2 regions of the Paenibacillus sp. FSL P4-0176 genome follow, and region 2 is predicted to be linked to the other one. Evidence: riboswitches for the same ligand, from Rfam matches in the RefSeq annotation. Region 2 holds a riboswitch; the other holds the start of a gene.

Region 1 (5,407 bases), 680 kb from region 2:
AATCCGTGATTGGAGAGAAAATCTTCACTGATACTGCGCGGCTTGCCAGCATCTGTCTCCCGATGTCCTCTCCCATACTGGAGCAGATGATCCACATATTTGCCCAAAATATCGCATTCGATATTAATGGTATCCCCTGTCTTTTTCACATTTAGTACAGTTTCACCAATGGTATGCGGGATAATGGAAACCGTGAATGCGGTATCCGACGTATGGACAACGGTCAAGCTAATGCCATCCAGTGTAACCGATCCTTTGGGGATCAGATATTTGAACAACTGGTGATCATCAGGCTTAATCTCAAACACAATTGCATTCTGATCACGTGTTATACTGCCAATCACTCCAGTACCATCAACATGGCCCTGTACGATATGTCCGCCAAAACGACCGCCTGATTGCATGGCCCGCTCCAGATTAACTTTACTGCCAGATTGCAGCTGACTGAGATTGGTATGGCGATAGGTTTCAGGCATTACATCGGCGGTAAAACCTCCACCTTCGAGCGTTGTCGCAGTTAAGCACACGCCGTTCACTGCTACACTATCACCAATCTTCAGATCGTCCATGATGGCGGAAGCTCCGATATTCAGGACCATCGCTTCGCCTTTCCGACCAATACGCCGGATCTGACCGACTTCTTCCACCAAACCGGTAAACATGCTGCCGCCTCCCTTTTTCAAGTTATAAAAAACCTAACTTTCTACTTTCAAATCCATTTATTTATTCAGGCCACACCGGAATACCACCAATGCTGATATTATCTCCAACTTGTTCAATCTCCAACTGATTCAATTGAATCGCCTGATTCATACGTTCCACACCCTCGAAGCGGAAGCTTCCAGGTGTATCATAACCGCCTACAATCTTCGGAGCGATAAACATAAGCAGTCGATCAACCAACCGTGCCTCCAACATGGCTCCATTCAAGGTGCCTCCACCTTCAAGCAAAATCGAACCTATATCACGTTCACCCAACTTGCTAAGTCCGCTCAACAGATCCACACGTGGTCCAGGACCACAGCGTATAATCTCGACGCCGTAGGCTTCCAAACGTTCAGCAGCTTCAGGACTGGCTTCGTCTGTTGTCAGCACCCATGTTAGAGCAAGACCATCCTTAACCATTTTGGCACCTACGGGAAGACGTAACTTGGAATCCACTACAATGCGCACTGGACTAATGCCTTCGACTTGCAAACGGGTAGTAAGTTCCGGATTATCGGCGATTACCGTGTCGACGCCAACCATGATTCCCTGGTGACGATGACGAAGGGCATGCACAATCTCACGAGCGGGCTCGTTAGAGATCCACTTGCTGTCTCCGCTGCGAGTAGCAATTTTCCCATCCAAAGTAGTAGCCGTTTTCAGTGTCACAAAAGGTAGACCCGTTGTAATAAACTTAATGAATTTTTCATTCATACGTCTTCCTCGCTCACGCAGTACGCCAACTTCAACTTCAATGCCTTGTTGACGAAGCATGCTTATGCCCCTGCCGGATACTTGCGGATTTGGATCTTCACAACATACCACAACACGTTTCACCTTTTCATGAATCAGGCGTTCACTACAAGGTGGCGTCTTGCCATAATGACTACAAGGCTCAAGTGTAACGTATACCGTACTTCCTTCTGCATCACTGCCTGCCATGTTAAGTGCATGCACCTCTGCATGACCGGTTCCACGTTTCAGATGGCTCCCCAGGCCTACAATACGACCCTCTTTCACAACTACACATCCAACAACCGGATTAATCCCGGTCTGTCCCTGTGCTCGTTCCGCCATATCCAATGCCAGTGCCATATAAAATTCATCATTGATCATTTCCAAATCCGTTCACCCCGCGGTTTAAAGTCTTGTTTATTAAAAAATCCCCGTCGAACAATCAGTTCGATGGGGATGATGAGAGACAAATGTCACCAGCAGGAGTGAAATGGATACAGCACGCCAACACTTTGCCCAAATCTTCATTTCGGGCAAGTGAAAATAGACACATACCTTAATGAACATCAATCACAGGTAAAGAGCTTTTATAGTGCGGCATATGTATGGAACTGTCCGGCGTATCCGGATCTTCCCTGCACAGTGCAAGACATCATAAAATCGTGACTGTGCAGCAATACTCCTGCTGAATGCAAACCTGTTAGGTCTGCACCTCTCCTTCTCCCATCCAGACTATACTGTCGGTTCTGGAATTACACCAGATCAGCCATCTGCCAATGGCAGACAGGTCACGGACTTTGCATCAAGTGCTGGACACATAGGTCCTTACACTTCCTGCATCACCGCCGGTAGGGAATTACACCCTGCCCTGAAGGATTGCTTTCGTTATTACTTGGATGTTAGCACTTTAATGCCAAAAAATCAATTGTTTTTTGTTCCTTTTTGTCACATACTAACTTTTAATAAGCTAAGAAACAACAAAAAACCGCTTCCTCTCAAGGAGGTACGGTTTTTGCTTGGTGGCCCATTTTCACATCCATCGCAACATTCTACATATCAGGAAAACACCAGCTCGCCATATGCTTTAATTCTTTGGCATTATGGAATGGAGTGCGGTCAGGTTCTTGCAGGGGCGAAGTCGGAAGCGGAAACTCTCTTGCCACCCTTCTGACCCAACTTGTGGAATCAATCGCAATAGCCGAGCATTTCCAGCGTCCATTCGCTCTCGGTCGAAACGTCCCATGCAAATCTGCTTTTCCCGGCATCTCTGGGAAGACTCCATCCAGATATTCGACAATGACGCGCTTGTCTCTGACTTCATGACAATATACAGTCACCCATACACCTTCCCGGACCCGAACAGCATACACATCGCCAGACTGTACCTCCCCGGTACCTGCATCAGGAGATGCCTTTGGTACTTTTCCGCGAACACTTCTCTTCTTCTCCAATGCCCCTAAGATCGTGTCCTTTACAGCTGGACTCTCATCAGGCTTATCCGCAAGTGATATGTTATTCAGATCAAAATCATGAAATATCTTGTTCAGGTTGTTCTCATTAATTCCGACAGATGAGTCCCACCACGCCAGAGGGGCCTGCACTTCAACCCGCACATTGGGGCGTGCGTCACGCTGCATGTAAGAGGTGAATTCCGTGATCATTCCAGGATGTTCCGGCGTATCCAATATGCCAATCAGAGCTAACGTCTCAAGTAAATCACGGTAGGCATATTCCTTCTGTGTAGGCAAAAGACGTTCCTTCTTGAGCGCTACTGCTGCCTTGCTGTAACGTGTTTTGGGAGGTAATTCGCGCAACACCGTTAACACCGCACGGAATGTCCAGCGGTCGTACTTATTGGGTATTGGAAGCTCCTGCGCGGTAGCCAGCTCTCGAAGTGCCAACACATATCCAAAAGGATCACCGTCCAACGGTGTTCCATTGGTCATCCGCCAATACCATTGTAGCGTTGTGTCGGTTGCTTGATCTACACTTAATCCGCAGATCTTACAAGTGTTCGAAGATGGATATGGCGTATGTTCATGGCTTGGCATACTGCTCGCAATAAGCTTGCCCGTAAGCAACGAACGCCAGATCATGGGTGCTGACCACAAAGAGGATACAAAGGCCTGCGCTGCATCATTGATCGTCCATTGATTCGCAACTTTTTTCAGCTCAGTAATCGTTTCATCATGTTGCGGACGTACAAAGCGATTCGGTTCATGCCCGGCTGCCTCAAGCGCTTCTCGATCCTTTACCGATAGACTATCCGGAACGACATGGCGCGATGCCTGCAGTTCTTCATCCCACAACGTGCGCTCACTATAAATTTGTTTTAACAAGCTTAGCTGAGTAACCATATCCAAGGTTATATTCATCCTTTCTAATTATCGATTTGAAGTATGTAAAAAATAAAAAAAGTGCTTCTATAAAAGAAGCACTTCATGTTTGGATCCAGTTAAGGTGAAGGTATTAAGCTTCTACAACTTCAACAGTTTCCATTTTGTCTTTACCTTCTAAAGCGTCCACGAACTCCATACCTTTAGTTACTTTACCAAATACAGTATGTTGTCCATCCAAATGTGGTTGTGGTTGGTAGCAGATGTAGAACTGGCTTCCACCTGTGTTACGGCCAGCATGTGCCATAGCAAGTGTTCCGCGCTCATGTTTGTTCGGGTTAATTTCACAGTTGATTGTGTAACCTGGGCCACCTGCACCGCTACCGTTAGGGCATCCGCCTTGAGCTACAAAGCCCGGAATAACGCGGTGGAATGTAAGACCATTGTAGAAACCGGAGTTAGCCAGTTTCTCAAAGTTTGCTACTGTGTTTGGAGCTTCTTGATCGAACAGATCGATCAGAACTTCTCCGCCGTTTGCCAATTTAATTTTCGCTTGTTTCGCCATATGTAAATGACTCCTTTCGTATTGACCATCGTTAATGGTGCCAGAACGCATGACCCTGGGCCAAGCATTACAGCACTTTTCTTAGTGTACACCGAAAATGTCTGGATCGCAAAAAAAACGGCAACTTTTTTCATGATTTAGCTCAAATACGCAAAAAGCAGACGAAAAAGGAAGTTCCCTTTTCATCTGCTTCAACTGCAAAATCCCTATATCTTGAATAATGCAGAATCGCATTATCTTTTGACGAATTAGCGAGTAACTGGCTGCTTTCCAATGCGCGCAGGTACCAGGTCATTCTGGATGATATCTTGATACGTCTCACGGCGTACCACGACATCCCCTTGACCGTCTTTGACAAATACAACGGCCGGACGACGAATCCGGTTGTAGTTGCTCGCCATGGAGTAGTTATACGCACCTGTGCAAGCTACAGCGAGCAGATCGCCACTTTCCACTTTTGGCAGGTCCAGATCCCAGATCAACATATCGCCACTCTCGCAACATTTACCCGCAACAGATACCGTTTCCTGAGCAGCCTCATTCGCACGGTTGGCAAGCACAGCTTCATACTTGGATTCATACAAAGCAGGACGTGGGTTATCAGTCATACCACCATCAACGGCAACGTATTTACGCACGCCTGGAATGTCTTTGCTTGTTCCAACGGTATACAGCGTTGTTCCCGCTTCACCCACGATGCTGCGGCCTGGCTCAACCCAGATCTCAGGTACGGCATAGCCGATTTGAGCAAAATGATTTTTAACGGCGTCTGTAATAGCCTTCACGTATTGTGCAACTTCAAGCGGCGTATCTCCATCGATATAACGGATTCCGAATCCACCACCAAGGTTAACCACTTTGAAAGCAACATTAAGACGCTCATATACACTTGCTGCAAATTCAGCAACACGTTGAACCGCCATCTGGAAGCCTTCAACTTCGAAGATCTGGGAACCGATGTGGGAATGCACACCGAGCAATACCAGGTTAGACTGCTTGGAAGCCAAGTCAATCGCTTCAAATGCTGTACCATTGCCGATATCAAATCCAAATTTCGAATCCGTTT
Region 2 (5,407 bases):
TGGCGATGCACTCTGTACTCAGGCAGGAACATCCAATGGTAAATTTAACACACCACATAATACGTCTTTATGCTGGAAATAGTGGATTACCTCTCATCCCGATCCAGAGGTCTGATTGTTCAAGCTGTCCAGCCAGGTGTAATAACCAATCTTCGCGTCCCTTGGTTGCCATCACTTGAACGCCCATTGGCAACCCTTCAGGTGTCATATGCAGAGGTACACTTATCGCAGGCTGACCTGTCAGATTTGCAAGCTGGGTGAACGGTGTATACGTAAGACTTGGCTCAAACATTTCATAAATGAGTTGCTGCTGCTGGGTCTTGTCCAATTCACTAATTCGCATCAGATTACGGATCTGTTCGTCATGAGGTGTTAATTCACCAATCTTAGGCGCAGGAAAAGCATTAACAGGTGTGACGTAGAAGTCATAACGCTCGAACAAAGTGGACATCTGGGCTGCAGCTACATCCCATTCAGCTAAGCTATGTACAAATTCCGCAGCGGACACCTTTTTGCCTGCTTCAGCCAGAACCCAAGATTCAATCTCCATATCATCGGAGGTCAGAGCCCGGCCCATGGAGCGTTCCATAGAAGAGATCATCGCAGCCATCTCACCACTGTTCATCATGTAATAGTTCTCCATCAACCGAACTCCATTGACTGGACTCAGTTTTTCCTCAACATGATGACCTTGATCTTCCAACCAGCGAACGAGCTTGTATACAGACTCTTTGGCTTCTGCGCTGACAGGTGTTCCCACGGGTGAATCCGTTGTGTATGCAATTTTCAGTTTGCGTTGATGTGGATAGCTCATATCAGCCAAGTAACTGCCTGGAAAGAGTGGAGCATGGAACGCAGCTTCGGGCTGAATGACTTGTAACGTATCAAGCAATGCAGCACTGTCCCGAACCGAGCGAGAGAGGGCAAAATCAATCGATGCGCCTTGCCATTGACGACCAACTCCCGGTCCTACAGGTGTGCGCCCGCGGGTTGGCTTTAACCCAAACAATCCGCTAAAGGAAGCCGGGATACGAATCGAACCTCCTCCGTCACTGGCTCCGGCAAGAGGAACAATACCCGAAGCTACAGCAGCAGCGGCACCACCACTTGAACCACCCGGGGAGTGATTGATATTCCATGGATTGCGAGTGGGACCATGAAGACGGGGCTCGGTAATATTTTTCAAACCAAATTCAGGCGTATTGGTATGTCCTATGAAGATAAAGCCTGCATCACGGAGTCGAGTGACAAAATTGGAATTGCGTAATGACCGATGCTCGCTGAACAAACGTGAGCCTGAAGTCAGAAATTCACCTTCCAAGGATTGCGAGATATCTTTCAGGAGCAGGGGAACACCGGCAAAAGGTTGTTCTCCAGGTCGAACCAAACCGGCTTCCTCCCGTGCACGAGATTCATATGTACGAATAACCGCATTAAGTTGCGGATTCACTTCTTCAAGGCGTGCAAACGCCGCTTCAAGCATTTCAACCGGGGATACTTCCCGGGATCGGATCAGTTCAGCCAAACCTACGGCGTCGTAGGAGGTATATGAGAATGAAGACATTATGATCGTTCCTCTCTGAATATAATTCATCTGTTTATTCCATATGTCATCGTACCACCGGATTAGACAAAAGACAAAAGATAGAAGAGAAGTAGTGCGATGATATGCATACTCGTTATGAGGTTGGAGGAAAAAGAGGGGGATTTGCATATGCGATATAGAAATAAAGCACAGGGTTAATAGCTCATTTTGCTAATTGAGAAAATGATCGAGTAATAATCGAGTAATGGCAATAAAATAAAACCACTGCTCATCTAATTTGATGTGCAATGGTTTTATTTTACATTTATATTAACTATTTGTTTATATGTGAACCTCAGATATATCCACTTACTCTGTACGCAGCTTCGGTGCAGCATCGGCCCCAGTTGATGATCTTTCCTGCTGTCTGGAAATGGCGAAGAGGGCCACCCAGATCAGGATAAAACCAAGAAGCTGCTCCCATGTAATCAGTGTACGGAAAGCAATCCAGTTCACCAACACACCAGCCATCGGGAAGCTAAGTTCTGCGAGTGTTGCAACAGAGGCTTTGGTTGACGACAGACCTTTGTAATACAACAGAAGACTGAGCAAACCTGGTAACAATGCCTGACCGAGAATGTTGAGGATGACAGCAGTCTGTTCACCCGTTCCGGACGGGAACGTCCATGCCGCACCTTCGTTCCACGTCATAAAGATCAGGAGCGGGAGAGCAACGACAAAGCGCAGGGAGGTGACGGTTTCGTAACGCGCCTGACCCAGCATCAATCGTCCCATAACGGTTGAACCTCCCCATAGGGCAGCAGCCCCAAGGGATAACAAGCTTCCAGCATGAATCCAGTTGTCCCAGTTACCTAATGGCAATGTGAATCCAAATGTAAGCAGGTACGTTCCTGCTAATGCAATGAAGAACAATCCACCGAAGCGGCGAGGCAACGTTTCTTTTAATAACAGTTTAGCCAGCACGATAGCGAAGAGTGGTTGCATTTTTTGCAATAACAGCACCGTATTCGGATCGTTATGTGTAAGCGCCATGGTGAACAATACCGTTGCGAGTGCTGATCCTCCCCATGAGATAAAAATCACGGCAATCCAGTGGCGAGCGCGCAGGTTTTTCAGATCAGCCCGAAATTTCCACAGTACGGGAATGGCAATAAGACTGACGATGATATGTTCCACCAGTACAATCTGCGTGGATGTCATCGTATTTAGCAAAATAATGCGGAAGAGGGGGTCGACACCCCATAAGGCGGCGCCGAGAACTACAAGCCAGAATCCGGTATTACTTCGTTCCTTGCGGTAAACAGGTGATGCTGCTGATGTCTTTTCCATATTCAGGACTCCTTCGTCAGAACACGGAATCTTCAGTTGGCAAAATCGACAAAAGCCCCCGTTTTGGTATATACCAAATAAACGGGGGCTCATCCAAGGACATGCGTCAGGAAAGAGGCCTTCCCGTGAACGGCATGTCAATGTGTTGATCTTCTCTCATCCGGACTGTACCGTCGGCCTTGGATTCACACCAAGTCAGTCGCTAGATGTCCTTCGTTAAGAACAAATAGCGAGTCGCGGGCTGGTTCCGAAGAACATCACCGCCGGTTGGGAATTGCACCCTACCCCGAAGATCCTATTCAATTATATAGTGTGTTGAACAAGCTGTAACATTAATAAGTTCATCTTATTCCTGTAAGCGCTAGCAGTTCAAGCATTTTTTTTAGAAAACGATTTTCCAGCTTCCTTGCTGTCTGCGAAGGAGCACGATCTGACCTGCGTGATACGCATCATGGAGTACCCAGCGAGCTAGTTCGTGTGCCCATTTCTCTTCGGAATCCATATATGCGGCTTCAAGATCTGACTCTTGTAGTGCAGCCAATTGATCTCGCAACTGCTGGGCTAATCGAGTTGTACCCTGCATCAGTGTATTCCAACTAGCTGCGTCCGTTGCATCTCCAGGATTCCCAAATGTGTATTCATTGGAGTCTACAGCAGGAAGGGTAGGCTCCTTACCTTGCATGCGACATAATAAGCGATGGTTGTAATAATACATATGGTTAACCAACTGCCAGATGCTTAATCCTCCTGAGGGTGGAATCCAGGCTGCTTGTTCTGCTGTAAGACCCTCCAAGGATTTCGACAAAGGTACAATCCAATTACATTGATCCCAAGTATCATCCTTTTGAATAAGTAACACATCTAGTGCTGTTGTTTTTGTCATTGCCTTTTCCTCCTTGCGTATAATTGTGATAGGTGATGTAACTAGCTAAAACTGATTAATAAGGTTACACTCAATATAACACATCAAAGACGAGTTGTAACCTTCTTTGTTTACTTAGATGGTTACATAAACGGAGGTATATATGGACAGATTATGGACCGATTTTGTAAACAGCGATTATCACGATTGGCGTGGGGGAGATCGATCGGAGGACAGACTTGGGAAGGCGAACTGGCAGCAAGATTTTCTGGAACGATGGCAACTTAACGCTTCTGTCCCTGCATCTCCAGAAGAGGAGTTGTCGATGAGAAATTTCAGGAATGAATTGATAGCTCTTGGAGCCCGCTTATCTTCTGGAGCATCATTAACGGATATAGAAAAACAATGGTTGAACGGCGTTATGGAAGCAGGGCATGTGAGAAGAACATTGACTACAATTGATCAGGAACTGAAACTCCAACTGGTAGCTGTAGAAGCACATTGGAGTCAGGTTATGGCTGAGGTAGCTGCTGACTTTGCTTTGACTTTGGTAGAGGGAGAAGGCGGCAGGATCCGGATCTGTGATAATTCGGATTGTCGCTGGATGTTCTATGATGATACCCGAAGCAGAACACAGAAGTACTGTGATGATAAGATGTGTGGCAATCTGATGAAGGTCAGAAGATTTCGGGCGAAACGTAAATCCCAAAATTGATAAATACTAACAATAACTATATAATGTATATATACTAGCGAAAAAATAGTCAGAAGCAGTACGGATTCGTAAGCAGGATGTGATCGTCTTTCAAACCAAAATAGATGGGAGATGTTTCTTGTGCGGACAAGTTATCTGTTGAAAAATGGCTGTGTGTTGTCGATGGATGCTAAAATTGGACAGTATAAGAGGGCGGACGTTTTGATTCAGGATTCACTGATCATGGCTATTCAGCCCGACCTGGATATTCCGGATGCGGAGATCATTGATGCTTCATCGATGATTATTATGCCTGGGCTGGTGGACACACATCGGCATATGTGGGAATCACTTGTCAAAACAGCGGGAACCAACTGGTCGTTACCAGTTTATTTGCAAAATCTCTATTATGGTGCGATGGGAAGCAAGCTCCGCCCACAAGATAGTTATATTGCCAACCTGCTCGGTTCCTTGGAAGCGCTTAACGCAGGAGTGACGACAGTAATGGATTGGAGCATGCCATATTCCCCTGACCATACGGATGAACTGATTCGTGGACTTCAGGATGCTGGCATTCGGGCGGTATTTGCTCACGGAGTACCTGGTGAGACGGACTACTGGAATCGGGATAGTCAACTCACGTATTCGAATAATGATGTGAGAAGAGTCAAAGAACGTTATTTTTCATCACGGGATCAATTGCTTACTTATGGGCTTGCCATTCGTGGTCCGGAGTTCAGTCATTGGGATACAACCGTGAAAGAGATCGAGCTAGCACAAGAACTGGATGCGATCTGTTCCATGCATGCCGGATTTGGCAGTTGGGGATCTGTGGATCGCTCGATCAGTCACTTGTACGAAGCGGGACTCTTAAGTCCACGGGTGAATATCGTTCATGGTAACACTATGGGCATGGATGAATACAAAATGCTGGCAGATAGCGGAGCTTCCTTGTCGGTCACACCTGAGGTTGAAA

Evidence for each region. Region 2 has a riboswitch for FMN ahead of MKY95_RS18145 (DMT family transporter). Riboswitches for the same ligand answer to the same signal wherever they lie in the genome.
Region 1: it holds a riboswitch for FMN, as region 2 does, so the genes downstream of both, ribD (bifunctional diaminohydroxyphosphoribosylaminopyrimidine deaminase/5-amino-6-(5-phosphoribosylamino)uracil reductase RibD) here and MKY95_RS18145 (DMT family transporter) in region 2, are expected to answer to the same signal.

The regions. Positions count from the first base shown of each region.
Region 1 covers NZ_CP150242.1:4,711,545-4,716,951, forward strand. Annotated here, with positions in the region: gene ribE (riboflavin synthase) at 1-662, opposite strand, end outside; gene ribD (bifunctional diaminohydroxyphosphoribosylaminopyrimidine deaminase/5-amino-6-(5-phosphoribosylamino)uracil reductase RibD) at 724-1,827, opposite strand; FMN riboswitch at 2,152-2,320, opposite strand; gene MKY95_RS21885 (hypothetical protein) at 2,490-3,779, opposite strand; gene MKY95_RS21890 (peptidylprolyl isomerase) at 3,910-4,341, opposite strand; gene lysA (diaminopimelate decarboxylase) at 4,590-5,407, opposite strand, start outside.
Region 2 covers NZ_CP150242.1:4,029,401-4,034,807, reverse strand. Annotated here, with positions in the region: gene MKY95_RS18150 (amidase) at 68-1,564, opposite strand; gene MKY95_RS18145 (DMT family transporter) at 1,895-2,875, opposite strand; FMN riboswitch at 3,020-3,173, opposite strand; gene MKY95_RS18140 (DinB family protein) at 3,258-3,758, opposite strand; gene MKY95_RS18135 (CGNR zinc finger domain-containing protein) at 3,901-4,452, shown strand; gene MKY95_RS18130 (amidohydrolase family protein) at 4,564-5,407, shown strand, end outside.